DNA from 3 places in the Glutamicibacter sp. X7 genome. Region 3 is predicted to be linked to each of the others. Evidence: riboswitches for the same ligand, from Rfam matches in the RefSeq annotation. Region 3 holds a riboswitch; each other region holds the start of a gene.
The links. A riboswitch is a leader RNA that binds a small molecule or an ion and turns the genes downstream of it on or off. The one in region 3 is predicted to bind thiamine pyrophosphate.

Region 1 (7,998 bases), 200 kb from region 3:
GCCGCCAAGATCCCGCAGATCGCCGCCGTGCTCGGCTCCTGCACCGCCGGCGGCGCCTACGTACCGGCGATGAGCGACGAGACGATCATCGTGCGTGAGCAGGGCACCATCTTCCTGGGCGGCCCGCCCCTGGTCAAGGCCGCCATCGGCGAGGTGGTCAGCGCCGAGGAACTCGGCGGAGGCGACCTGCACGCCCGCACCTCGGGGGTGGTGGATCACCTGGCCGAGGATGACGAGCACGCGCTGGAACTGGTGCGCGACGTCGTATCCACGCTGCCGCAGGATCATCCCCCGGTGTGGGAGGTGGCCGAGGTCAGCGAACCACGGTACGACCCGGCCGAGTTGACCTCCATCGTGCCGGTCGACGTCAACGCCCCCTATGAGGTGCGTGAGGTCATCGCCCGGATCGTCGACGACAGCGACTTCAGTGAATTCAAACCCGAGTACGGCACCACGCTGGTCACCGGCTTCGCACGCATCCACGGTCACCGGGTGGGGATCATCGCCAATAACGGGGTGCTGTTCTCCGAGTCGGCACTGAAGGGCGCGCACTTCATCGAGCTCTGCGATCAGCGCGGCATCCCGCTGGTGTTCTTGCAGAATCTGGCCGGGTTCATGGTGGGCCGCGATTACGAGGCCGGGGGCATTGCCAAACACGGAGCGAAAATGGTCACCGCGGTGGCCACCGCCCGCGTCCCGAAGCTCACCGTGGTTATCGGCGGTTCCTTCGGCGCCGGCAACTATTCGATGTGCGGGCGGGCCTACTCGCCGCGCTTTTTGTGGATGTGGCCGGCCGCGCGCATCTCGGTGATGGGCGGTGCCCAGGCCGCCGGCGTATTGGCCAGCATTCGACGCGATGCGCTCGAAGCCGAGGGCCGCACCTTCGACGAGGCGGCCGAGCAGGAACTCACCGCCCCGGTGCGCGCCCAGTACGAACATCAGGGCAACCCGTACTACTCCACCGCGCGGCTCTGGGATGACGGGATCATCGAACCGGCCGACACCCGGCGGGTGCTTGGCATGGCCCTGGACCTTTGCTCGCGCCAACCCCTGCCGGAAACCAACTTCGGCCTGTTCAGGATGTGAACCCCATGCAGAATCCACCTTTCGACACGGTACTTGTGGCCAACCGCGGCGAAATCGCGGTCCGCGTCATCCGCACCCTGAAATCCCTGGGCATCCGCGCGGTGGCGGTGTATTCCGACCCGGACGCCACCGCCCTGCATGTGCGCGAGGCCGACGAGGCGATCCGGCTCGGCCCCGGACCGGCAACACAGAGCTACCTGAATATCGAGGCGGTACTGGACGCCTGCAAGACCAGCGGCGCCCAGGCCGTCCACCCCGGCTACGGGTTCCTCTCCGAGAATGAGCGGTTCGCCGCCGCGCTCGAGGCGGCCGGCATCAGCTTCATTGGCCCCAGCGTGTATTCCATGCACCTGATGGGCGACAAGATCAGCGCGAAAAACCACGTGGCCGCCCACTCGGTCCCCACCACCGAGGGCGTGGCCAAACCGGGGTTGGACGACGCGGCGCTGATCAGCGCGGCGGAGCGCATCGGCGCACCGCTACTGATCAAGCCCTCGGCCGGTGGCGGGGGTAAGGGCATGGTGGCGGTGCACGACCTGGCCGACCTGCCCGAGGCGCTGGCCAGCGCCCGACGCACCGCACGCAGCGCCTTCGGCGACGAAACCCTACTCCTCGAGCGGCTGGTCACCCGGCCGCGGCACATCGAGGTGCAGGTACTGGCCGATCAGCACGGGAATATCGTGCATCTGGGCGAACGCGAATGCTCGCTGCAACGCCGCCACCAGAAGGTCATCGAGGAGGCCCCGGCTCCACTGCTCGAGGGACTACCGAATGGGGCCGCGATCCGCGAACGCCTCGGGGCCGCGGCGGTGGCCGCGGCCCGCTCGGTGGAATACACCGGGGCGGGCACCGTCGAATTTCTGGTCAGCGACGATCGGCCCGAGGACTTCTACTTCATGGAGATGAACACCCGCTTGCAGGTGGAACATCCGGTCACCGAGGCGGCCATCGAGGTGGCCGGAGCCCCGATCGACCTGGTGGCCTGGCAGGTGCGCATCGCTGCCGGCGAGCGCCTGGACTTCGCCCAGGATCAGGTGGCCTTTGTCGGCCACGCCGTCGAGGCCCGGGTCTACGCCGAGGATCCACAGGCCGGTTTTCTGCCCTCCGCCGGGCGGATTCTGGCGCTGAACGAACCGACCGGGCCGGGAATCCGCGTGGATTCCTCCTTGTGCGAGGGCGGGATCGTGGGCACCGATTACGACCCCATGCTGGCCAAGGTGATTGCCGCGGCGGACACTCGCGCCCAGGCCCTGGCACGACTGGACCGGGCGCTGGGTGAAATGCTGATCCTCGGGGTGCGCAGCAACCTGTACTACCTGCGCGCACTGCTGGCCAACGATGAGGTGCAGGCCGGGCGGCTGGATACCGGGCTGATCGAGCGCACCCTGGAATCCTTGCAGCCCGGGGCACCGGAGGCGGCGGAGGTCGTGCTGGTCGCGGCCTGGGTCCACGCCCAGCGCAACGTCGGCGACGGCCTTTTCCAGGCGGCCGACGGCTGGCGACTGGGCGCGCAGGCGCTAGCTGCCACGGTTCATCTGGTGTTGGACGAACAAAACTACCGGGTGCAGTTGAGCCCGGACGGGCGCGCGGTGCTCCACCCCGAGGGTGCCGAACCCAGCGAGCACCACGTTGACGGCCCCGCACAGCGCTTGACGGTCGACGGCCGCACCCGGCCGGTGCACATCGTGCGCGAGGGCTCGCAACTATGGGTCCGTGCCGGAAGCCACACCCGCAATTGGCGGGTGCTCAGCCGGTCCGAGCGGCTGGCCGAACGACTGGCCGGTCTCAACCGCGAGGGCACCAGCAACGGGCAACTGACCGCCCCGATGCCGGGCACCGTGGTGGCGGTGGGCGCCGCCGAGGGCCACCAGGTCTCCCCCGGCGACCTGGTGGCCACCATCGAGGCAATGAAAATGGAGCACCAGCTCACCGCCCCGATCGCCGGGGTGCTGCGCCGAAGCCCGCTTGCGGTCGGCGACCTCGTCACCGCCGGTCAACTCATCGCAACCGTCGAACCAGTGGAAGAGCAGTCATGAGCCAGAGAATCGAACAGCGCGGACGCTACCTCGACGAGCTGGAAAGCGGCACCGTTTACGTGCACCGCCCGGGACGTACCCTCACCGAGGCCGATAACGTCCTGTTCACCACGCTGACCATGAACACGCAGGGGCTGCATTTGGATGAGGCCTTCGCCAGCGCCCAACCCTTTGGGCGGCGACTGGTCAATTCCATGCTCACCCTCAGTACGATGGTCGGCCAGTCGGTGGCGCAGCTGACCGAGGGGACCATTGTGGCGCAACTGGGGCTCAGCGATATCTCCTTCCCGCACCCGATGTTCCATGGAGACACCCTCTACACCGAGACCGAAATCCTCTCCGTGCGGCCCTCCTCGTCGCGGCCCGGGCAGGGCATTGCCACGATGCGCCATACCGGCTATAACCAAGAGGGAACCATCGTGGCAACCGCCAGCCGCAGCTGCCTGATGTGGACCCGCGCCGCCCACGAAGCGGACAAAGCTCAGGAGCGTAGCCGATGACACATGCAAAATACTCCACGGGGCCGGCCCTCTTATTCTGCCCGGCCAACCGTCCCGAGCGCTTCGCCAAGGCGGCCGAACGCGCCGATACGGTCATCCTCGATCTGGAGGACGCGGTCGGTGAACAGGAAAAGGACGCCGCCCGGCAGGCGCTGATCGATCACCCGCTGAATCCCGAGCGCACCATCGTGCGCATCAATCCGGTGATCAGCGGTCATTTCCCCGCCGACCTGCGGGCCCTGGCGCAGACCGAGTACCGCACCCTGATGCTGGCCAAAACCGAGGACGGTGCGGTGCCCGCCGCGCTGCCGGACTATCGGGTCATCGCCCTGTGCGAGACCGCGCGCGGGATCGCCAATATCGCGGCCATCGCCGCCACCAATAACGTGGTGGGTCTGATGTGGGGCGCCGAGGATCTGATCGCCTCGCTCGGCGGCACCAGCTCCCGCGGCACCGACGGCAGCTACCGTCAGGTGGCCCGCTATGCCCGCGCCCAGGTGCTGATACATGCCGCCGCGCACGGCAAGGCCGCGATCGATTCGGTGTACCTGGACATTCCCGACACCGCCGGCTTGCTTGCCGAGGCGCAGGATGCCCGGGCCAGCGGCTTCACCGCCAAGGCCTGCATCCACCCAAGCCAGGTTCCGGTCATTCGGCGGGCCTACTACCCCGATGCGCAGGAGGCCGCCGCGGCCTCGCGCATCCTGCGCGCCGCCACCGAGAATTCCGGGGTGTTCAGCTTCGAGGGGCAGATGATCGACGAACCGGTGTTGCGGCAGGCCCGCGCCACGCTGGCCGCCTGGGAGGCCGGGGAACAGTAGGCTCGACCCCGCTTATTCGGCGGCCTCGATGAGGCTTTCGGCCTCGCTGACCCCGGCGGAAATGACCGGCAGCAACCGTTCATCGACCTCGTAGGAATCGCCTGCGGCGCTCAGTAGCCCAAAACCGGCCAGCGAGGCCAACGCGGCCTGTGCCTCGGGCAACACCACGTCGAATAGCTTCGGGCCCACGCTGCGTCGCAGCGGCTCAAACTCCGCATCCTTACCGGTCACCGCGGTGACCAGCAGGTTCCGCAAGATCAAGTAATGCGCCTCGTCGCGCTCGCTGGGGTCCTGATGCGGCAACAGGTGGCTTTGCACGCAGCCCACCGCCATCTCGAAGAGCACCTGGGCGCTGTCGCCGGCCTCCCCCTCGGTCAGGCTGGCGAAGGCCGCCTCATCGCGCACAACAAGTTCTTCGCCGGGCTCCACCACGGACATCACCGCGGCGTTCCAGACATGGGCGAAAACCTCCGGAGCCGGCGCATCACCGCTGGTAGTGGCCGGATCAACACCCACCGAACGCATGATCCGTTCCCGGGCCGGGCTGTCGTCGCGGGTGAACTCATCGAGGTGCACACCCTCACCGAGCGCCAGCGCGAGGTCCTTGACCTTCGTGTACAGGTCGGTGCCGCGCAGCAACTGCACCAGCTCCGCGTCATCCTCGGCGAACCCGGTCAGCGCGGATTCGAGGATCTCCTGCAAGGCCTCGAGCTCTTCCTGCGGCCCCTCCCAGAGACCGCGGGCGGCGAGATACTGGAGGTAGTCGATCCAGGCCCCGAAAATTGGCTCGACCTCCACCCCTTCGGGCAGCGACACCAAGAATTCGGCGAATACCTCGCCGAACAGTTCCGGGTCGATCGCGCGCAGATGGGCGTTGCCGGCCGCCTGAGCGTATTCGCCGCCCACGGACTTCACGACATCTAGCTGCATCTCGGCCACCTGCTGCGCCTGCGACTTATCGAAGCCCGGCGCTTGTTCGCGCACCCACAGGGCATAGTCATCACGTAGCGCGTCGAGCGCGATTCCGGCCTGCAACCGGTGCACGCTACGCCCCCGCGGAGCCGACTTGGCGGGGTTTCCCGCTCCGGCGTTCTTCTTACCCTGGCGTTTCTTGCCGGCCATGAGCCATCCTTGCTGATCGAGCGGAACTACGTCCCGTTAAGCCTACGTGTTCGCGCTGGCCACCGCGCGCCCGGACCGACACCAACTTGCCAGGCACCGCCCCGAACGTGTTAGCGTAATCGCGACCACACGGGTGTCCGTAAGCACGGGCTGAGATCGAACTGTAGCTGTTCGAGACCGTCGAACCTGTCCGGGTAATGCCGGCGAAGGAAGTGAGCTCATTCCATGAATGAATTTCAGCAGCACCCTGCCCATTCTCTGTCCTATCTCGAGGAGGGTGACCTGCGCGTTCCGGTCACCGAAATCGAGTTGGCCGATTCCCCCGATGGGCGAAGCAATCCCCCGTTGCAGGTGTACCGCACCTGCGGCCCCGGCAGCGACCCGGTACAGGGACTGCCACCCTTCCGCGAACAGTGGATCCGGGGACGCGGCGACGTTGAGGACTATGCCGGGCGCGGGCGCAACTTGCTCGACGACGGCAAGTCCGCGCTACGCCGCGGCACCGCCAGCGAGGAGTGGGCCGGGCGGCGCCCCACCCCGTTGCGTGCCACCGGTGAGCAGCGCGTCACCCAGATGCACTATGCGCGCCGCGGGCTGATCACCGAGGAGATGCGCTATGTGGCCCTGCGCGAGGGCTGCGATGTGGAGAAGGTACGTAGCGAGTTGGCCGCCGGCCGGGCCATCATTCCGGCCAATATCAACCACCCGGAAGCGGAGCCGATGATCATCGGCCGCGCCTTCCTGGTCAAGATCAACGCCAATATCGGTAACTCGGCGGTGACCAGCTCCATCGCCGAAGAAGTTTCGAAGCTGCAGTGGGCCACCGCGTGGGGGGCCGACACCGTAATGGATCTGTCCACCGGTGATGATATCCACACCACGCGCGAGTGGATCCTGCGCAATTCCCCGGTGCCCATCGGCACCGTGCCGATCTATCAGGCGCTGGAGAAGGTCAACGGCGAGGCTAACGCGCTGACCTGGGAGATTTTCCGCGACACCGTCATTGAGCAATGCGAGCAGGGCGTGGACTACATGACCATTCACGCCGGGGTGCTCTTGCGCTACATCCCGCTCACGGCCGATCGTGTCACCGGGATCGTCTCGCGCGGCGGGTCGATTATGGCCGGCTGGTGCCTGGCCCACCACAAGGAGAATTTCCTCTACGAGCACTTCGACGAGCTGTGCGAGATCTTCGCCAAGTACGACGTGGCCTTCTCCCTCGGCGACGGGCTACGCCCCGGCTCCATCGCGGACGCCAACGACGCAGCACAATTCGCCGAACTCGATACGCTGGCCGAACTGACCAAACGCGCCTGGAAGTACGACGTGCAGGTCATGGTCGAGGGACCCGGGCACATCCCGCTGCACCTGGTCCGCGAGAATGTGGAACGCCAGCAGGAACTGTGTGATGGTGCCCCGTTCTACACGCTGGGCCCACTGGTCACCGATATCGCTCCGGGTTATGACCACATCACCAGCGCCATTGGCGCCACCGAGATCGCCCGCTACGGCACCGCCATGCTCTGCTATGTCACCCCCAAGGAGCACCTGGGGTTGCCGAACCGCGACGACGTGAAGACGGGTGTGATCACCTACAAGATCGCCGCCCACGCCGCAGATCTGGCCAAGGGTCACCCCATGGCCCAGGCACGCGACGACGCGCTGAGCAAGGCCCGCTTCGAGTTCCGCTGGAACGATCAGTTCTCGCTCTCGCTCGATCCGGTCACCGCCCAGGAATTCCACGATGAAACCCTGCCCGCCGAACCGGCGAAAACCGCGCACTTCTGCTCCATGTGCGGGCCGAAGTTCTGCTCGATGCGCATCAGCCAGGACATCCGCAATGAGTACGGTTCGGCCGCCGAACAGCAGGCGCTGGTCGGAATGGCAGAAAAATCGGCTGAATTCCTCGCGTCCGGCGGAAAGGTTTATGTCAGCGCCGAAATTCCGGTGGGTGAGCCAAGTAGCTAGACAGGATTATCGGCTAGTTTCCTCCAATCCCAAAGGATTAGCACAGACTCGAGCCCTATAGTCATAAGTACCTCATGAAGGTGCGAGTGATGATCGACTGATGGCCCCGGTAGTTACCGGGGCCATTAGTCGTTAAGCCTTCGCTCCCCGCCGGGTCAAAGATCCCCCAATTGGCTATTTCTTCGTGGTCAACTGCCCGATGCCACGCACTGCGCCTCGCGGCGACGATAGATACTAAGCGGCCCGCCGAGCACGGTGAGCGGCCGCCAACTATTGCCGATCGACGAAGGATCTCCGATGAACTTCCGCTCCAAGCCAGTCAAGACCGCCACCGCCCTGGGTTCTGCCCTGTTGGCCGCGGGCCTACTTGTCTCCTGCGCCTCGGGCGTCTCCGAGCAGCCAACCACTTCCGCCGAGGCCTCCGCGACGCAAAGCCCCTCTCAGCTGCTGGCCGCTACCGCATGG
Region 2 (7,998 bases), 1.2 Mb from region 3:
TCCAGATCTGGCGAAGCGCGGTGGAAGCCACGCACCATTTTTTATCGCAATCAGAGATCGGGGCGCTCGCCGAACTTATCGAAAATATGTATCTAGACCAGGTGCTGGTCACCGTGGCCCTGCACGGAGAGAAGCTCGTGGGATTCAGCGGCCTCGCCGACGGCAGGCTGGAAATGCTGTTCGTCGCGCCGGAGGCCTTCGGTTGCGGGGTGGGGAGCGCGTTGGTGCACGAAGCGCTCGCCGCGCATCCGCACCTTGAAGTGGATGTGAATGAGCAGAACCCGCAGGCACACGGCTTCTATACGCATCTGGGTTTCGAGCAGATCGGGCGCAGTGAACTCGACGGGCAGGGTAACCCGTATCCGCTGCTACACCTTCGCTATAGCGGACCACGCCAATGAGTATCGGCGGTGCCCCGGTGCTACAACGCGGATCCGGCATTCCGGTGGTGATGGTGCATGGCAATGGGGTCGATCACCGTTGCCTGCTCCCGTTGGACCCTGCCTTCGCGCAGCCCGGGGTCTTTCGTCGGGTCTACGTCGACCTACCCGGTTTCGGGCAAACCCCGGCGCTGACCGACCGTGGCGGCCTGCCGCAGCTCGCCGACTGGCTCGAGGGCACGGTGCGGGAGGTGGTTGGCACGGAGCCCTTTGCGATCGTCGGACAATCAATGGGCGGACTCTTGGCCACCGAGATCGCCGACCGCCTGCCCGGGCAGGTGCTGGGCGTGGGCCTGTGCGCGCCGGTGGTGTACCCGCAGGCCGAACGGCGCACCCTGCCCGAACGGTGCATCTTGCACTCCGAGCCGCGACTACTGGCTAGCCTTTCCGCGGCCGATGCGGAGAACTATGCGGAAATGTCGGTGGTGCAAAGCGAGGCGAACTACCAGCGCTTCGAACGCTTCGTGCTTCCCGGAATCCGGGTGGCGAACGTGCGGGCCATGGCGAAGCTGGCCCGTGAGTACACTCTGCCAAGGCTGCCGGTGGAGGGCGCTGGCCAATGGCCGCACGGGGTGATTATCACCGGTCGGCAGGATCATGTGGTCGGTTACCAGAATCAACGAAGGCTCCGCGACCGGTTCGCGACGGTCGAGCTTGTCGAACTGGACCGAGCCGGACATAACGTGCACATTGATCGGCCGCGGCGGGTGCTGGCGGCGATGCGTAATTTTGCGGCCGCAGTGGCCGCCGAGGCGAAGGAGACGGGACAGTGAGCCAGCAACGAATCGTGATTCTAGGCGGTACCGGGGCGATGGGTGCGGCCACCGCCGCACGTTTCGCCCGTGCCGGCTGGCGGGTCGAGGTGACCGGGCGGAACGCGGAGTTATTCCCAGAGCCACTGCGAGAGCTCGGGGTGCGCTTCCACGCCCTTGACCGGGCTGATACCGCCGGGATCGGCCAGTTGCTGTCAGGTGGCGCCGATCTATTGGTGGACATGGTGTGCTTCGACGCCCAACGAGCCGATGAACTGTGTCGGTGGGCGGTCGACTGCACATCGAATGCGGTGATCTCCTCGCGTGCCGTCTACACCGACGCGGAGGGACGACATGTCAACGCCGAGCAGCCACCCGAGTTTGCCGGGCCGGTACCCGAATCCCAGTCCTGCGTCGCTCCCGGCGCACGGGATCTGGACCCGTTCACCCGAGAGGGCTACGCCCCGGGCAAACGCGCCATGGAGCTACGGGTTCTGGAGAGCGGGGTGCCGGTTAGCGTGCTGCGCCCGGGAAAGGTGCACGGAGCCTGGGCCCGCAACGCACGCACCGCTGGGATCGTCGAAGCCATGCAAGGAAACCCGCCTGAGCTTCGGGTGTCGAGTTTGGAGTCGGTGCAGTCGCTGACTGCGGCGGCCAACGTGGCCCAACTGCTCGAACTCGTTGCCGCTCACCCCGCGTCGCGCGTGCTGAATGCGGCCGATGCCCACCCGGTGACGGCCCGCGCGATTTTTGAGCGGATCGCGCACACGGTGGGCTACACAGGGGAGGTGCAAGAGGCCGGAGATGGTCCGTCCACTCTCGCTAATCCCTTTGCCTCGGCCCACCCGTTCGAGCTGGATACCAGCGCCGCGAAAGAGCTGGGGTATCGCCCGGCGGATAGCTTGTCGCTCGTGGCCGAGGAGGTGCAATGGGTGCTGGATTCCCAGCGTGCCGGGGCGCTTCATGGGAGGATGGGAGCATGAGTGAAAATACCCGATCCCTTCGTGAAGTGAGCGTCGAACGCACCGAATCCTGCCGCTACCGGGCGACCAGCGCCGAAACCGGTGCCAGCGTCGAATTCGGTCAAGGGGAGGGGCTGCTGACCCCGGTGGAGCTACTGCTGGCCGCCATTGCCGGCTGCTCGGCCATCGACGTGGATGTGGCGACCACCCGCCGCACCGAACCGGAGAAGTTCGAGGTGGCCGCCAGCGGGTACAAGGTGACCGAAGATGGGGCCAGCAAAATGGAGGACATCACCATGTCCTTTGACCTGAAGTTCCCGGATACCGAGGACGGACGCAAGGCCCGGGGTATGGTCGAGCGCATCGTGAAGCTCTCCCACGACAAGTACTGCACCGTTTCGCGCACCGTGGAGCACGGCGCGAGCGTGCGGAGTATCGTCGAAACCGATCAGGCGTAGCCCGAAAGCGTAGCGCAATGAATTCCGAGGTGCTTCGATCGGTGGCCCTGTTCGCACTGGCCGCGCTCGCCGAAATCGGCGGGGCCTGGCTGGTGTGGCAGGGGCTGCGCGAGCACCGCGGCCTGCTCTGGGTCGGGGGCGGGGTGGTGCTGCTGGGTCTCTATGGCGTGGTGGCCACCCTGCAGCCGGATGCGAATTTCGGACGTATCCTCGCGGCCTATGGCGGGGTGTTTATCGTCGGCTCGCTGGCGTGGGGTGCGGTGCTCGATGGGTACCGCCCGGACCGGTTTGACCTCATCGGCGCCGCCATTTGCCTAGTGGGCGTCGGCGTCATTATGTACTCCCCACGAGGCTAATCTTCGCTGGGTGAAAAGCCTCCATGGCTCCTTGCTGAAAGTTTCATGAACATGGATCCGTAGCGATTTCCGGGGATGTTCCTCGCAGATCGTGGATTTTGCCAATATTTGCCACGGATTTCGCGCTTGGGTTGAGTTCCCACCGTGTATTGCGTCGTTCGTGCTCAGTATTCTGCCCTAGTCAGGGCGGACTCCTCGTCGTAGGGTCAAAGGTGTCCCCACGTTTAAGGAGCAGTGATGCAAACTCAGAACGTTTTCGGCAACATCGATTGGGCGCTGTTGACACAAAGGGTTGTCACCGCGCTGATTATTCTCCTCGTCACCTGGCTTTTGGCCAAGATCATCAAATGGGCCATCGGCAAGCTAGTGACCAGGGTGAAATTCCTTCAGAAACAAGGCAACGACGGAGCGCAACTAGGCCAGTCACTTGGCAAGGTCGCGAGCCTGATCGTTTGGTTATTCGGCTTGGTGGCCATCCTGCAGCTGTTCTCGTTGACCGAGGTACTGTCCCCGGTGCAGAACCTGCTCACAGGGGTTATGGCCTTTATCCCGAACCTTATTGGTGCGGGCTTCATCTTCTTTATCGGTTACGTAATCGCCAATATCGTCCGACAGCTGGTTGTCACCGCGCTATCGACCGTCGACTTCTCCGCCCTGGTCAAGAAATTCTCCAAGGACCGCGAGGAGCTCGATGAGGCCGCCAGCCGCGAGGCCCAAGGCAAGATCGTCGACGTCTTGGCTAACGTTCTATTTGCTCTGATCCTGCTGGTCGTGGCCATTGCCGCCCTGCAGGTGCTGGGTCTGGAAGCTATCTCCGGTCCTGCACAGCGCATGCTCGAACTGGTACTGGCCGCTATCCCACAGGTGCTGATGGCACTGGTGCTGCTGGCCATCGGTATCATGATCGCCAAGTTCGTTGGGCAGCTGCTCGAATCCACCCTGCACGGGGTGGGCACCGACCGGGCCGTCGCCGGCTGGGGCATCGTGCCGGAGGGGCAGAGCGCCTCGGGCATTATCGCCACCATCGTGCGCATCGCCATTGTGCTCTTCTTCGGTGTGATGGCCGCACAGATGCTGAACTTCCCGGCGATCACCAACATCCTCAACGAGGTGCTGGCCCTGGGTGGCCGGGTGCTCTTCGGTGGCCTGATCATCGCCGCCGGTTTCGTCGTGGCCAACGTGATCAGCAAGTTCATGGCCGACGGCACCGCCTCGAAGATCGTGCGCTACACCGCGATCGCCCTGTTCGTGGCCATGGGCCTGCGCTACATGGGCCTGGCCGATTCGATCGTGAATATGGCCTTCGGCGCGGTAGTCATCGGTGCGGCGCTGGCCGCGGCACTGGCCTTCGGTCTCGGCGGACGCGACGCAGCGGCCAAGGTGCTGGCCAAGTCCAAGCTGGGCGAGGACAACGGACCTAAGGGTACCGACCTGCCGGATACCGATCCGTTCCGCTAAAGCTGAGGCTCGATCAACCGACGATCGGCACTATCGGGGGATCGCCCACCACACGGTGGGCGGTCCCCTTGCCTTTGCCCGGTAATTATTGGTGCAAGGGCAGCTCGCGTGCCGAGGCCGGCCGTGGGTCACTGGCCAGCCGGGAGTACAGCAGGGTATCCACGCGCTGCCCGTCAATGAGGAACTTGCCGCGCTCGCGGCCCTCGCAGATGAATCCGGCCCTTTCGGCCACGCGGCGCGAGCCCGGATTATTCACGCGCAGGCCCAACTCGAGCCGGTGGATCCCGTGCGTGTCGAAAAGTACCCGAGCCAGGGTACGCAGCGCCGCGCTGACCACACCGCGACCCCGGTACGCGGCGTGCATCCAGTACCAGACCCAGGCGTTGTTATTGGTGGCATCGATCCCGGCGCTGACCAAACCGGCCAGCCCGTCTTCGGTGGCGATGGCCAGTGGGAGCTGAAGGTTGGCCGGATCCAGCAGCCGGGCCACATACTGCTCGGCTTCGGCCATGGTGGTCACCTGACCTTGCCGAGCCATGGCCGCGGCGTCCGAATCAAAGGCCGCCAACACCGCCTGTGCGTCCTCCGGTTCGAGGGGGCGCAGGAAGATGCCGTCGTGTGGTGCGGCGGGGTGTGCCGCGGTAGAACGTGGTGCGTCGTCGGCATTAGGTTGCTCTAGCTCTGCGGCGGCTGCGGGTAGCGGCTCGCTGGTCGCCGTACCCTGATGAAAGAGCAAACGCCATTCGCCCTCGTGCTTTTGCCACAGCGAACTGCGGTGGGCAGGTACCGAGCCGGTCTCGGAACGCCAGCGCAGCAGCGCGGTCTGTGGGGCCAGCAAACACAGCTGCGGTGCAAGCACTTTGCCGGGGACCCCAGGTCCGGCGTCGGCGGCGGGCTCAGCTTGCAGCAGGGCCACGATGGCGGCGAAATCATAGCTGGTGCCCGAGACGCCGACCTCGGTGAAGTGCGGGTGCAGCAGCTCGCGCAGGGACTTTTCGTCGTGCCGCACGGCCGGATCCAGTAGCCGTGCCTCACTGGCGGTCAGGTGCTCGACGAGGGGAGCGGCGGGGTCGAGAATCTGCGGAAAATCCGTGTGCTGCATGATCACAGTAGATCACGCCGCGAGGCTAAATGCTCACGTCATGGAATTTCGCTTAGTGAGCGGGCTCATGCTTATAATCGCAACAACTTCGCGGGAGCCCACCGATTGGAACGTGGGCTGAGAGGGCCGAACGCCGACCGCCAGACCTGATGCGGGTGATGCCGCCGTAGGAAGGAAGTGTGCCGTCGTGCATATTCTCGTCGTGGGCGCCGGAATCATCGGCCTCGCCACCGCCTTCGAACTCAAAACAGCCGGGCATACGGTCAATGTGATCGACCCCGACCCGGCCGGTGGGGCCAGCCACGCCGCCGCCGGCATGCTTGCCCCGGCCGCCGAAACCGTCTGGGGCCAACACACCCTGCACCCGTTGATGGTGCAGGCCGCCGCCGACTACCCTCAGTTCATCGACCGCATCGAGGCGATCACCGGAGAGCGCCCGGACTACCGGGATAACGCGACACTCGTGGTGGCCGCCGAGGCCGCCGACCGGCAGGCCTTGAACGAACTCGAATCCTTGCAACAATCCCTGGGGCTGCGCACCGAACGGCTGCTGGGTTCGCAGGCCCGGGCGGCCGAACCGGCGTTGGCGGCCAATATTGCCGGGGCCATGCGCTTTGCCGACGATCATCAGGTCGACCCACGCTCGCTGACCGCTATCCTGCTGCGCTACCTGCACGCCGAGCTGGTCCGCGAGCAGGCCATCGAGGTGCTCCGCGAGGCCGGAACGATCAGCGGGGTACGCCTCGCCTCGGGGCGAGTGGTTGAAGGCCACTGCGTGGTATTAGCCACCGGACTCGGTGCGCTGGCCGGTGCCCCGGAGCTACCGCTGCGTCCGGTGTACGGCGACATTGTGCGGCTGCGCCCGCACGGCGGACGGCCGCTGATCGAGCACACGGTGCGCGGGATCGTCAACCGCCGCCCGGTCTACCTGGTGCCACGCCGCGACGGTTCGCTGGTGCTCGGGGCCAGCAGCCGCGAAGACGGCCGCGCCGAGGTCAATGTGGGGGCGTTGCACACCCTGCTCGACGATGCCCGGCGACTGGTGCCCGGGGTGGCCGACGCCTCGCTCCTGGAGGTGATCGCCCGGGCCCGGCCTGGCACCGAGGACGACGTACCCATTATCGAACGCGTCGAGCAGGGCCTGGTGGTCTCCACCGGCTACTTCCGGCACGGGATTCTGCTGACTCCCTTCGCCGCCAAGGCCACCGCCACCCTCGCCACCGGCGGGCAGCTGCCCGCCGCCCAACAAACCACCCTGTCCCTGAGCCGCTTCACCGGCGGCCACCTGCCAGCCCAACCCGTGGAGGCAACCTAAATGCACAGCATCGACATCCAGCTGAACAACCAGGCGCACAGCGTGCCAGCCGGCAGCACCGCCCGCGACCTGATCGCCACGCACACCGGACGTGCACTGGGCGAGGACGGGCGTGCCGTGGACGGCAGCCGCCTCGGGGTCGCCCTCGCCGTGAACGGCGCGGTGCTTCCGCGCGGCAAGTGGGCCAGCTACGCACTCTGTGCCGGGGACCGCCTCGATATCGTCACCGCAGCCCAAGGAGGCTAATCATGAGCACCATCGACCACTTGGCTACCGACACGTTTGAAATCGACGGGCAGCAGTTTAGCTCGCGGCTCATCCTCGGCACCGGCGGGGCCAGTTCGCTGGCCAGTGTCGAACAGGCGCTGGAGGCCTCCGGCACCGAGATCACCACCGTGGCCATCCGGCATTTCGCCGCCGCCGGCTCCGGGTCGGTCTATGAGCTACTGCGCCGCAACAACGTGCGCCCGCTGCCGAATACCGCCGGATGCTTCACCGCCCGCGACGCGTTGCTCACCGCCCAACTGGCCCGCGAGGCGTTGGAAACCAACTGGATCAAGCTCGAGGTCATCGCCGACGAGCACACCCTGCTGCCCGATCCGATCGAGCTGTTTAGCGCCGCCGAGCAGCTGGTGGCCGAGGATTTCACGGTCTTCGCCTACACCAACGACGACCCGGCCCTGGCCAAGCGTCTCGAGGATGTGGGGGTGGCCGCCATCATGCCCGCCGGTTCACCGATCGGCTCCGGGCTGGGCATCCTTAACCCGCACAATATTTCCACCATCGTCGCACGCAGCAACGTGCCGGTGATTCTCGACGCCGGGGTGGGCACCGCCTCGGATGCGGCGTTGGCCATGGAGCTGGGGTGCAGCGCGGTGCTGCTGGCCAGCGCGGTTACCCGCGCGCACAACCCGGCGCTGATGGCTCAGGGGATGCGCGAGGCGGTGCGCGCCGGGCGTGCCGCCCACCTGGCCGGGCGAATTCCGCGCCGTGACGTGGCGCTGGCCTCCTCACCTGCCGAGGGCATGATGCAGACGCTGGTCGGTGAACTGTAGATGCCGCTGCCCCCGTTGGTGGCCCCCGGTCCGCCGCTGTCACCGGATGAGCTGGCCCGCTACGCCCGGCATCTGACCCTGCCCGGGGTCGGTCCCGAGG
Region 3 (7,998 bases):
GGAGCTAGCCAGACGGCACGCCTTCTGGTGCGCAACGATCGGCTTCTTTGCCAGCACTTCAGCGAATTCGCTTGACGCGCTGCAAAGCATCCAACTGCATGAATCTCAGCCACTGGGTATACCCGAGGCCGTGGGAGTTGCCACCACCCCCGCACTGTGGGTGGCTTTTCTTTACTTCGCCGGGCAATTCACCTGGCCCCGCAAGCTTGCTCCGCAACGCACCGCTTCCCTCGAACCACGCACGCTCTCGGGTTTGATCCCCAAAACCCTGGTTGCGGTGATGCTCAGCGTCTTTGCCGCCGGCCTCGTCGCCCTGCACAGCGTGCGTGATGTCCCGGGCCTAGCGCCCCGACCCGAAATCACCGAGGGCGATGGAGAAAACTACTCCATCACCCACTCGGCCCAGCCCGGCCTACGCGATTCCGCGGAGCTGCTGCCCTACCTGCTATTGAGTCTCGTGGCGCTTCTGGTGGTTGCACTGATCGCCACACTGGTCATCTTGCGCCGCAAGCCACTGGAGGGAATCACCGAACACGATAATCGGCTGCTGCGCATCACCTGGCTCAACCGGCTGTATCGCACCGTGACCGTGCTTCTGGCCACGACCGCCGCTCAGGCCTTGCACTACAAGGCGCGGTGGCTCTACGACCGGTCTACAGAGTTCCTCGACGGGCTCGGCGGCGGAATCGACTATATGGATCGGCTCGAGAGCGTTGCCGGCCGCTGGGACGAAACGGCGAACTACGCCGTCCTGGCCATCTCCTTCGGCATGTTGCTCTGGCGCCCACCAACGAACTTCGAGGCGCGCCGCCGCCAGGCAATCTCCCCCTTCGGACGGCTGCGTGAACAACTATTCGCGGTGCAGTACATGAGCGCTACGCTGGCTCTACTGGTAGCCGCCGCCTTCTGGCAGATGTTGCCGAGCACCGGACCTGCAAGCATGCCCACGGCTGAACGCACCACGGCTATTTTGCTCCTCATCACGGCAGTAGCCTTCTTGTATCTACTGATCAACGCCGCGTACCTGCTCTACATGATCATTCGGACGCGAACTCTGGGGCATCTGGCCAGGCCATCGGCCCCCTTGCCCCGATGGACCTATATCAGCGCCGGAATTGCTGTGGCAGTAACCCTCTACTTCCTGCTAAATCCCCCGCTAGATATGTTGTGGGGCTTTGTCACCCCTACCTGGTGGATCCCGCTCGTCTTAGTTAGCGCGCTTGTCGCGGCATATGCGGGTTTCTGTGCGCTCATCCGTGCAACAAAGATCCCCTGGAACGTCACCGCGCAGCAAGAAATCTGGTACCGGCAGGTTCTGGAATTCCGCTCGCTCCGCGTGGTGACCGGGGCCATCGTGTCCATGTTGCTACTGGGGTATCAACTGTTGAACGATTTCGGATTAGTCGGCGTGGTGATCTGCTTTGCACCCGCCGTGCTGGCCTTGCAGCGCCCGGCAACCCCCAAGATGCAGAGATCCAGCTCTGTAGGGATTCGATGAGCGCCAAGATTACCGTGGACCTGGATGCTGCGTTACCTCCCTACGAGCAGATCCGTAGCCAGGTCGCCACCTTCATCGCCTTAGGCGAGCTACCCGAGGGGAGCAGACTCCCCACGGTTCGCGCGCTGGCCACCGATCTAGGCGTGGCAACCGGCACCGTCGCGCGCGCCTATAAGGAACTCGAGGCTCAAGGCCTGGTGCAGTCACGGCGACGGGCCGGCACGGTGGTGGCCGCCGGTCACGCTAAACCGCATATGGAGCGGGATATCCTGCAGGCCGTGGATGACCTACTTGCCTTGGCACGAGCCCAAGGCGTCGATGAGACCACACTGATCGCGCTTATTCGGCGCCGGTCATGAATTTGTGATCTGCCGCGAGGTTACGTACGCTCGCATCGAGTGACACGGGGTGTCGGCGCCGCCGACTGAGATGAGACCCGTTGAACCTGAACTAGGTCAAACTAGCGGAGGGATGTCGCATGAGACTATCTGTCGTTGCCGAACGCATGCGCGCGCAACAACCCTTGGTGTTCTGTCTAACCAACGTGGTGGTCAGCAACTTCACGGCAAATGTATTGCTGGCCGCTGGCGCGGCCCCCGCGATGACCAATCTGCCCGGGGAAGCCCGCGAATTTGCCAAGGTGGCCTCCGCGGTGTTGGTCAACCTCGGCACCCCGACCACCGAACAAATGCGCGCCATGGAGCAGGCGGTTGCCGGGGCCAACGAGGCAAACACCCCATGGATTCTTGATCCGGTGGCCGTCGGTGCCCTTGGCGAGCGCACCGATTTTGCCCGCAGCCTGCTGCCAGCTCGGCCCACCCTGATCCGCGGCAATGCCTCGGAGATCCTCGCACTGGCCGGCTTTGAATCCGCCGGCCGCGGCGTTGATTCCACCGACAGCGTCACGGCCGCAATGGATGCCGGGACCGACCTAGCGCGCCGCTACGGCAGCGTCGTTGCCATATCCGGTCCGGCCGATGCCATCATCGAGGCCCACCGCATCACCCTCGTTCATACCGATGGTTTGGCGCTGACCAAGGTTACCGGCGGCGGGTGTGCCCTCGGAGCCTTCACGGCCGCCATGGTCGCCGCCAGCGACGAGGTCTTTGAAGCGGCCGTGTCCGCCCACGCTTGGTATGGACTAGCCGCCGAACGTGCGTGGTCGCGTTCCCGCGGACCTGGAAGCTTTGCAGTGAATTTTCTAGATGAGCTGGGCGAGGTAACGCCCAGTGACATCGACTTCGTACGACATGAGAAGCATTAGAGGACTGTTGAATGCGTGAACTTGGCCCCTACTTAGTGGCAAATACGGCAAGCTGCACCCCGCATAGCACCCTTGAAGTGATCGCGCAGGCGGTCGCCGGTGGCATTCAGTGGGTGCAATTGCGCGCGAAAGAGGAAACCGCGCGGGAATTCTATGAGCTGGCCATCGCGGCCGCCGAACTGACCGAGGGCAAAGCCGAACTGCTGATCAACGACCGGATCGACGTCTATTTGGCCGCCCGTGCGGCGGGTGCCGCGGTCACCGGTATCCACATCGGGCAGAAGGATCTTCCGGTTCGGGTGGCCCGCACGCTGATTGGCGAAGGCATTATCGGGCTCAGCGCCTCCTCCGACGATCAGCTGGCCCAAGCCGCGCGTGATGCGCAGGCCATCGACTATCTGGGCGTCGGAGCCATCCGAGCCACACCAACCAAAAAAGACCACCCAACACCTATTGGGATCGATGGCTTCCTGCGTGCTGCCGGTCGGGTAGATCTTCCCTGCGTCGCCATCGGCGCCCTGACCGCGCAGGACGCCAGCGCCCTGCGTCAAGGCGGAGCCGCCGGCATGGCCGTGGTTCGCGCAATCTGCGCCGCACAAAGCCCCGAAACCGCAACCCGTGAACTGATCGACGCTTGGGAGTCCGCCCGATGAGCCTGAATATTCTCTCTGTTGCCGGATCCGACCCCTCGGGCGGCGCCGGGATCCAAGCCGACCTGAAAACCATCGCCGCCTGCGGCGGCTACGGCATGAGCGTCATTACCGCACTGACCGCCCAGAACACCCAAGGTGTACGGTCTGTCCATGCCATCGAGCCAGAGTTCGTCGGTGAGCAGCTCCGTGCGGTCAGCGAGGACGTGCGGATCGATGCGGTGAAAATCGGGATGCTCTCCAATGCCGCAGTCATCGCGCAGGTTGCCGACTGGCTGGCTCACATCGAGGTGCCGGTGGTGCTCGACCCGGTCATGATCGCCACCAGCGGAGACTCGCTACTCGACGCGGACGCCACGGCGGCATTGCAACAATTGCTTCCCCGCGCCACGGTGCTGACCCCGAATATCGACGAGCTGGCCGCTCTCAGCGGCCAACCCGTCCCAGAGCGGTGGGAAGAAGTTATTGAGCTTGCGCGGCAGCTGGCCGATCGCCACGATGTGCTCGTCGTGGCCAAGGGTGGCCATCTGAACTCCAGTAGCTGCCCGGATGCCCTTGTAGGGGCCTATGGCGTTCTCGCCGAATATTCTTCTCCGCGCATAGATACAACTCACACGCATGGAACCGGGTGTACACTTTCCTCCGCGCTGGCCACCTACTACGCCGCGACATCCGACTGGTCGCAGGCGTTGGAGATGGCCAAAAGCTACCTCGCCGAAGCCATCTCAGGGGCGGCGAGCCTGCAGGTCGGCTCCGGGCACGGCCCGGTGGATCACCTCGGCGCGCTGCACCGCGCGGCCGGTTCGCAGCCGGGCGATCCGATGCTCGAATGGTGGGAGCGTATCGCGGATATTCGGGCGCAGATTGACGACCTTGAGTTCATCCGCCAGCTCGCCAATGGCACGTTACCGCGCGCGGACTTCGACTACTACATCAACCAAGATGCCCTCTACTTACGCACCTACGCCAAGGTACTGGCCCGCGCCAGTGAGATCTCCAGCGATATCGAGGCCCAACGCTTCTGGGCCATCGGTTGCACGGGAATCCTGGACGGGGAAATGGAACTGCACCGTGGCTTCCTGCCGCACTTCAGCGATACGCCGTCGGAAACCACGCTGAACTACGTCAACCACCTCAGCAGCTGCACCGCCAACTATTCCGAGCTGATCGCCGCCATCCTTCCCTGCTACTGGATCTACCAGGACGTGGGCCAACGTCTGGCGGCCGCCAGCCATCCGGAGCACCCCTATGCGGCGTGGCTGGCCGAGTACTCCTCCCCGGAATTCGACGCGGCCACCACCAAGGCGATTAATCTGGTCCGCGCGGCATGGCGACGCGCCGATGCGGCCACCCGTCAGCGCATGTGGCTCGCCTTCGAACGTTCAAGCCGCCATGAACTGTACTTCTTCGCCCAGGCGGCCGCCCGCGTAGAATAGGCGAGGCCAATTCCGGCCATGGCGGAAGGAACATAGGTGGGCTGGACAGTACACGGCGACGGCAAATCGATCACCCCGGGCGAAGTTGTCGCCCCGAATGAGCGGTTGCACTGGCCGCAGACCATCTCGATTGGCACCCAGCACATCTTGGCGATGTTCGGGTCAACCATCTTGGTCCCCACCCTGACCGGCTTCCCGGTGACCACAACCCTGTTTTTCACCGGGCTCGCCACGATCCTGTTCCTGCTGATCACGGCCGGCAAGGTACCCAGCTACCTCGGCAGTTCCTTCGCCTTACTGGCACCGGTGGGTGCCACCATGACCACCGGCGGGGGCATGGGGCCGGCACTGGGTGGGATCGTGATGACTGGTGCCCTGCTGTTGCTCGTCGGTGCCATCGTGCAGAAATCTGGCACCGGCTGGATCCACGCCCTCATGCCACCGGTGGTGATGGGCACCATCGTCGCGCTAATCGGGCTGAACTTGGCCTCGGCCACCCTGACCCCGATGAAAACAGTGCCGCTGACCACCTTCGGCACGGTGCTGGCCATTGTGATCGCCACCGTCGCCTTCAAGGGCCTGCTCGGGCGCCTCTCGATCCTGGTCGGGCTGGTCGCCGGCTACCTGCTGGCCATGGTCCAAGGCCAGGTGGATTTCTCCGCCGTGGGCGAGGCCCCGTGGATCGGCCTGCCGCAATTCGCCACCCCGGTCTTCGACTTCTCCGTGGCCTTGATGTTCCTACCGGCGGTCTTCGTGCTCGTGGCCGAGAATATCGGTCATGTGAGCACCGTGGGCCTGATGACCAAAACCGATCTCAGCGGCTACAACGGTCGGGCGCTGATGGCCGATGGCGCGGCCACCGTGATCGCCGGCTTCGGTGGCGGCTCGGCGACCACCACCTACGCGGAAAACATTGGCGTCATGGCCGCCTCCCGGGTGTACTCCACCGCCGCCTACTTCGTGGCAGCGATCGCGGCCATGGCTCTGGCCTTCCTCCCCAAGTTCGGCGCCCTGATCTCCACCATCCCGGCCGGTGTGATCGGCGGCGCCGGCATCGTGCTCTACGGAATGATCGGCATCATCGGCGCACGCCTGTGGATCGAGAACAAAGTCGACTTCCAGAACCCGATCAACCTGATGACCGCGGGCTCCGGTCTGATCATCGCCATCGCGGTAACCGAAGAGATTAGCTACGGCCCAATTCAGCTTGGCGGTATTGCCATGGGCACGATCGCTACGCTCGTGGTCTTCCATGTGATGACGACGATCACCCGGTTGCGCCACCACAGCGTCTAGTATCGATTTATGTCCACTTCTCGTCCCACGGCCCGTGATGTGGCACAACGTGCAGGCGTTTCCCGAAGCGCCGTTTCAATGGTGATGAACGGGACCGCGGCCGGTAACGTTTCGGCGGCCGCTCAGAAGCGCATCCGCGAAGCGGCCCGGGCACTTGACTACCGTCCTGACCCTTTGGGCGTGTCGCTGCGGCAGCAGAGAACCGGCATCATCGGCATCGTCACCGATGAAATCGCGTCGTCTCCCTTCGCCGGCAAACTCATAAGTGGGGTAAATAGTGCCGCGGCCGATCGCGGCTATCTGAGCATCATCTCCGATATCGGCCAGACCGCATTCGCCGGTCCGGGAACCGTCCGTGAAGAACACGCCATCCGTCAGTTGATTCGCCGACGAGTGGACGCGCTTATTCTGGCTACCAATGGCCTACGGACTCTTCGTGTTCCCAAACCGTTACTCACACTGCCAGCAGCAATGGCCAATTGCCGTGATGCCGAAGGGTTACTCGCGGCTTTTATCGCCGACGAGCGTGAAGGAGCCCAGCGAGCCACTGAACATCTGACAGCACTGGGACATCGCCGTATTCTCTTTATCGGCGGAGGCGACGACGAAGATGCGATCCCAGCCCGACTCGCCGGCTACCACGCCGCGATGACCACCGCTGGGCTCGAACCGTTGCCCCGCGTTGCGGCAGGATGGGAAATCAACGACGGGTTTACCGCCGCGCAAGTTGTCCTGACAGGCACCGAACGACCGACCGCCGTCTTCGCGGCAAATGACCGCGTCGCTACCGGCGTACTGCTAGCCGCGGGAGGGCTTGGATTACGTGTACCGCAAGATCTCTCCATCCTCGGCTTCGATGATCAACCGCACCTAGCTGAAGCTACCGTTCCCGGGCTGAGCACGATGGGACTACCCCATTTCGAAATGGGCCGTCAGGCCGCAGAATATGTTCTCAACCTGCTCGATGGCCAAGAATCGACAACCAACGGTGCCATGATCCATTGCCATTTGACCCTCCGAGATTCGACAGGCCCCGCCCCCGCCGGGTTCAGCTAGTGATCACTTCACGGTGATCTCTTGCAGTCTGTGCGCATATGAGTCCAACGAGGTGGGGCCAGGCACGGCCCGTTAAAACTGAACGAGGGAATCGCGGAACCCAGCGGGGCAGTCACCTTGAATGCTGTCTACTTGCTGACGCCCGCGGTCAAGCCCTCGCGCAGCGAACGCTGCCCGAAAAGGAAGACGATAAAGGCCGGGATCATCGAGAGGATCACGCCGGCGAGCACCACCGATATCGAACCTGTTCCCATGTTGCCCTGCAGTGTCACCAAGCCAAGAGGCAGCGTGAAGTTTTCTTCCGAGATGGTCATGATCAGCGGCCGGAAGAATTCATTCCAGTGGTAGTTGAAGGCAAGCACTCCGACGATGGCCATGCCCGGCATGGCCAAGGGGAGGTAGATACTGCGGAACGTCTGCCACGGACTGGCCCCGTCGATCTGGGCGGCTTCAGCGAGCTCGGCCGGGATACCCATAAAGTACTGGCGCATTAGAAAGGTGCCGAACGCGGTGGGGATCGCGGGAATGATTAGGGCCAGCAGTGTGTCGGCCAGACCCATTCCGCGAACAAGCATGAACACCGGAACAATCGTTACCTGAACCGGAATCATCATTGTTGCTAGGATCAACGCGAATATCCACTTCTTCCCGCGGAACTCTAGCCGAGCGAAGGCATACCCGGCCATTGCCGCGGACACCATCTGACCCACTGCGATAAGGCCTGTAACTAGAGCCGAGTTGATCACCAACCGAAGCATGTCGATCTGTTCAAACACACCCGTATAAGAACTGAAGTCC

Region 1: it holds a riboswitch for thiamine pyrophosphate, as region 3 does, so the genes downstream of both, thiC (phosphomethylpyrimidine synthase ThiC) here and thiM (hydroxyethylthiazole kinase) in region 3, are expected to answer to the same signal.
Region 2: it holds a riboswitch for thiamine pyrophosphate, as region 3 does, so the genes downstream of both, thiO (glycine oxidase ThiO) here and thiM (hydroxyethylthiazole kinase) in region 3, are expected to answer to the same signal.

The regions. Positions count from the first base shown of each region.
Region 1 covers NZ_CM142678.1:3,453,632-3,461,629, forward strand. The annotation lists gene ACYU0X_RS16380 (carboxyl transferase domain-containing protein) at 1-1,086, shown strand, start outside; gene ACYU0X_RS16385 (acetyl/propionyl/methylcrotonyl-CoA carboxylase subunit alpha) at 1,092-3,122, shown strand; gene ACYU0X_RS16390 (MaoC family dehydratase) at 3,119-3,622, shown strand; gene ACYU0X_RS16395 (HpcH/HpaI aldolase/citrate lyase family protein) at 3,619-4,443, shown strand; gene ACYU0X_RS16400 (hypothetical protein) at 4,456-5,565, opposite strand; TPP riboswitch at 5,685-5,794, shown strand; gene thiC (phosphomethylpyrimidine synthase ThiC) at 5,791-7,533, shown strand; gene ACYU0X_RS16410 (DUF4822 domain-containing protein) at 7,831-7,998, shown strand, end outside.
Region 2 covers NZ_CM142678.1:2,422,226-2,430,223, reverse strand. The annotation lists gene ACYU0X_RS11585 (acetyltransferase) at 1-401, shown strand, start outside; gene ACYU0X_RS11580 (alpha/beta fold hydrolase) at 398-1,213, shown strand; gene ACYU0X_RS11575 (NAD-dependent epimerase/dehydratase family protein) at 1,210-2,175, shown strand; gene ACYU0X_RS11570 (OsmC family protein) at 2,172-2,612, shown strand; gene ACYU0X_RS11565 (YnfA family protein) at 2,630-2,968, shown strand; gene ACYU0X_RS11560 (mechanosensitive ion channel) at 3,206-4,426, shown strand; gene ACYU0X_RS11555 (GNAT family N-acetyltransferase) at 4,512-5,528, opposite strand; TPP riboswitch at 5,609-5,719, shown strand; gene thiO (glycine oxidase ThiO) at 5,716-6,843, shown strand; gene thiS (sulfur carrier protein ThiS) at 6,844-7,089, shown strand; gene ACYU0X_RS11540 (thiazole synthase) at 7,092-7,898, shown strand; gene ACYU0X_RS11535 (ThiF family adenylyltransferase) at 7,899-7,998, shown strand, end outside.
Region 3 covers NZ_CM142678.1:51,088-59,085, reverse strand. The annotation lists gene ACYU0X_RS00305 (hypothetical protein) at 1-1,498, shown strand, start outside; gene ACYU0X_RS00300 (GntR family transcriptional regulator) at 1,495-1,857, shown strand; TPP riboswitch at 1,893-1,987, shown strand; gene thiM (hydroxyethylthiazole kinase) at 1,977-2,762, shown strand; gene thiE (thiamine phosphate synthase) at 2,774-3,415, shown strand; gene thiD (bifunctional hydroxymethylpyrimidine kinase/phosphomethylpyrimidine kinase) at 3,412-4,848, shown strand; gene ACYU0X_RS00280 (uracil-xanthine permease family protein) at 4,885-6,144, shown strand; gene ACYU0X_RS00275 (LacI family DNA-binding transcriptional regulator) at 6,154-7,200, shown strand; gene ACYU0X_RS00270 (carbohydrate ABC transporter permease) at 7,329-7,998, opposite strand, start outside.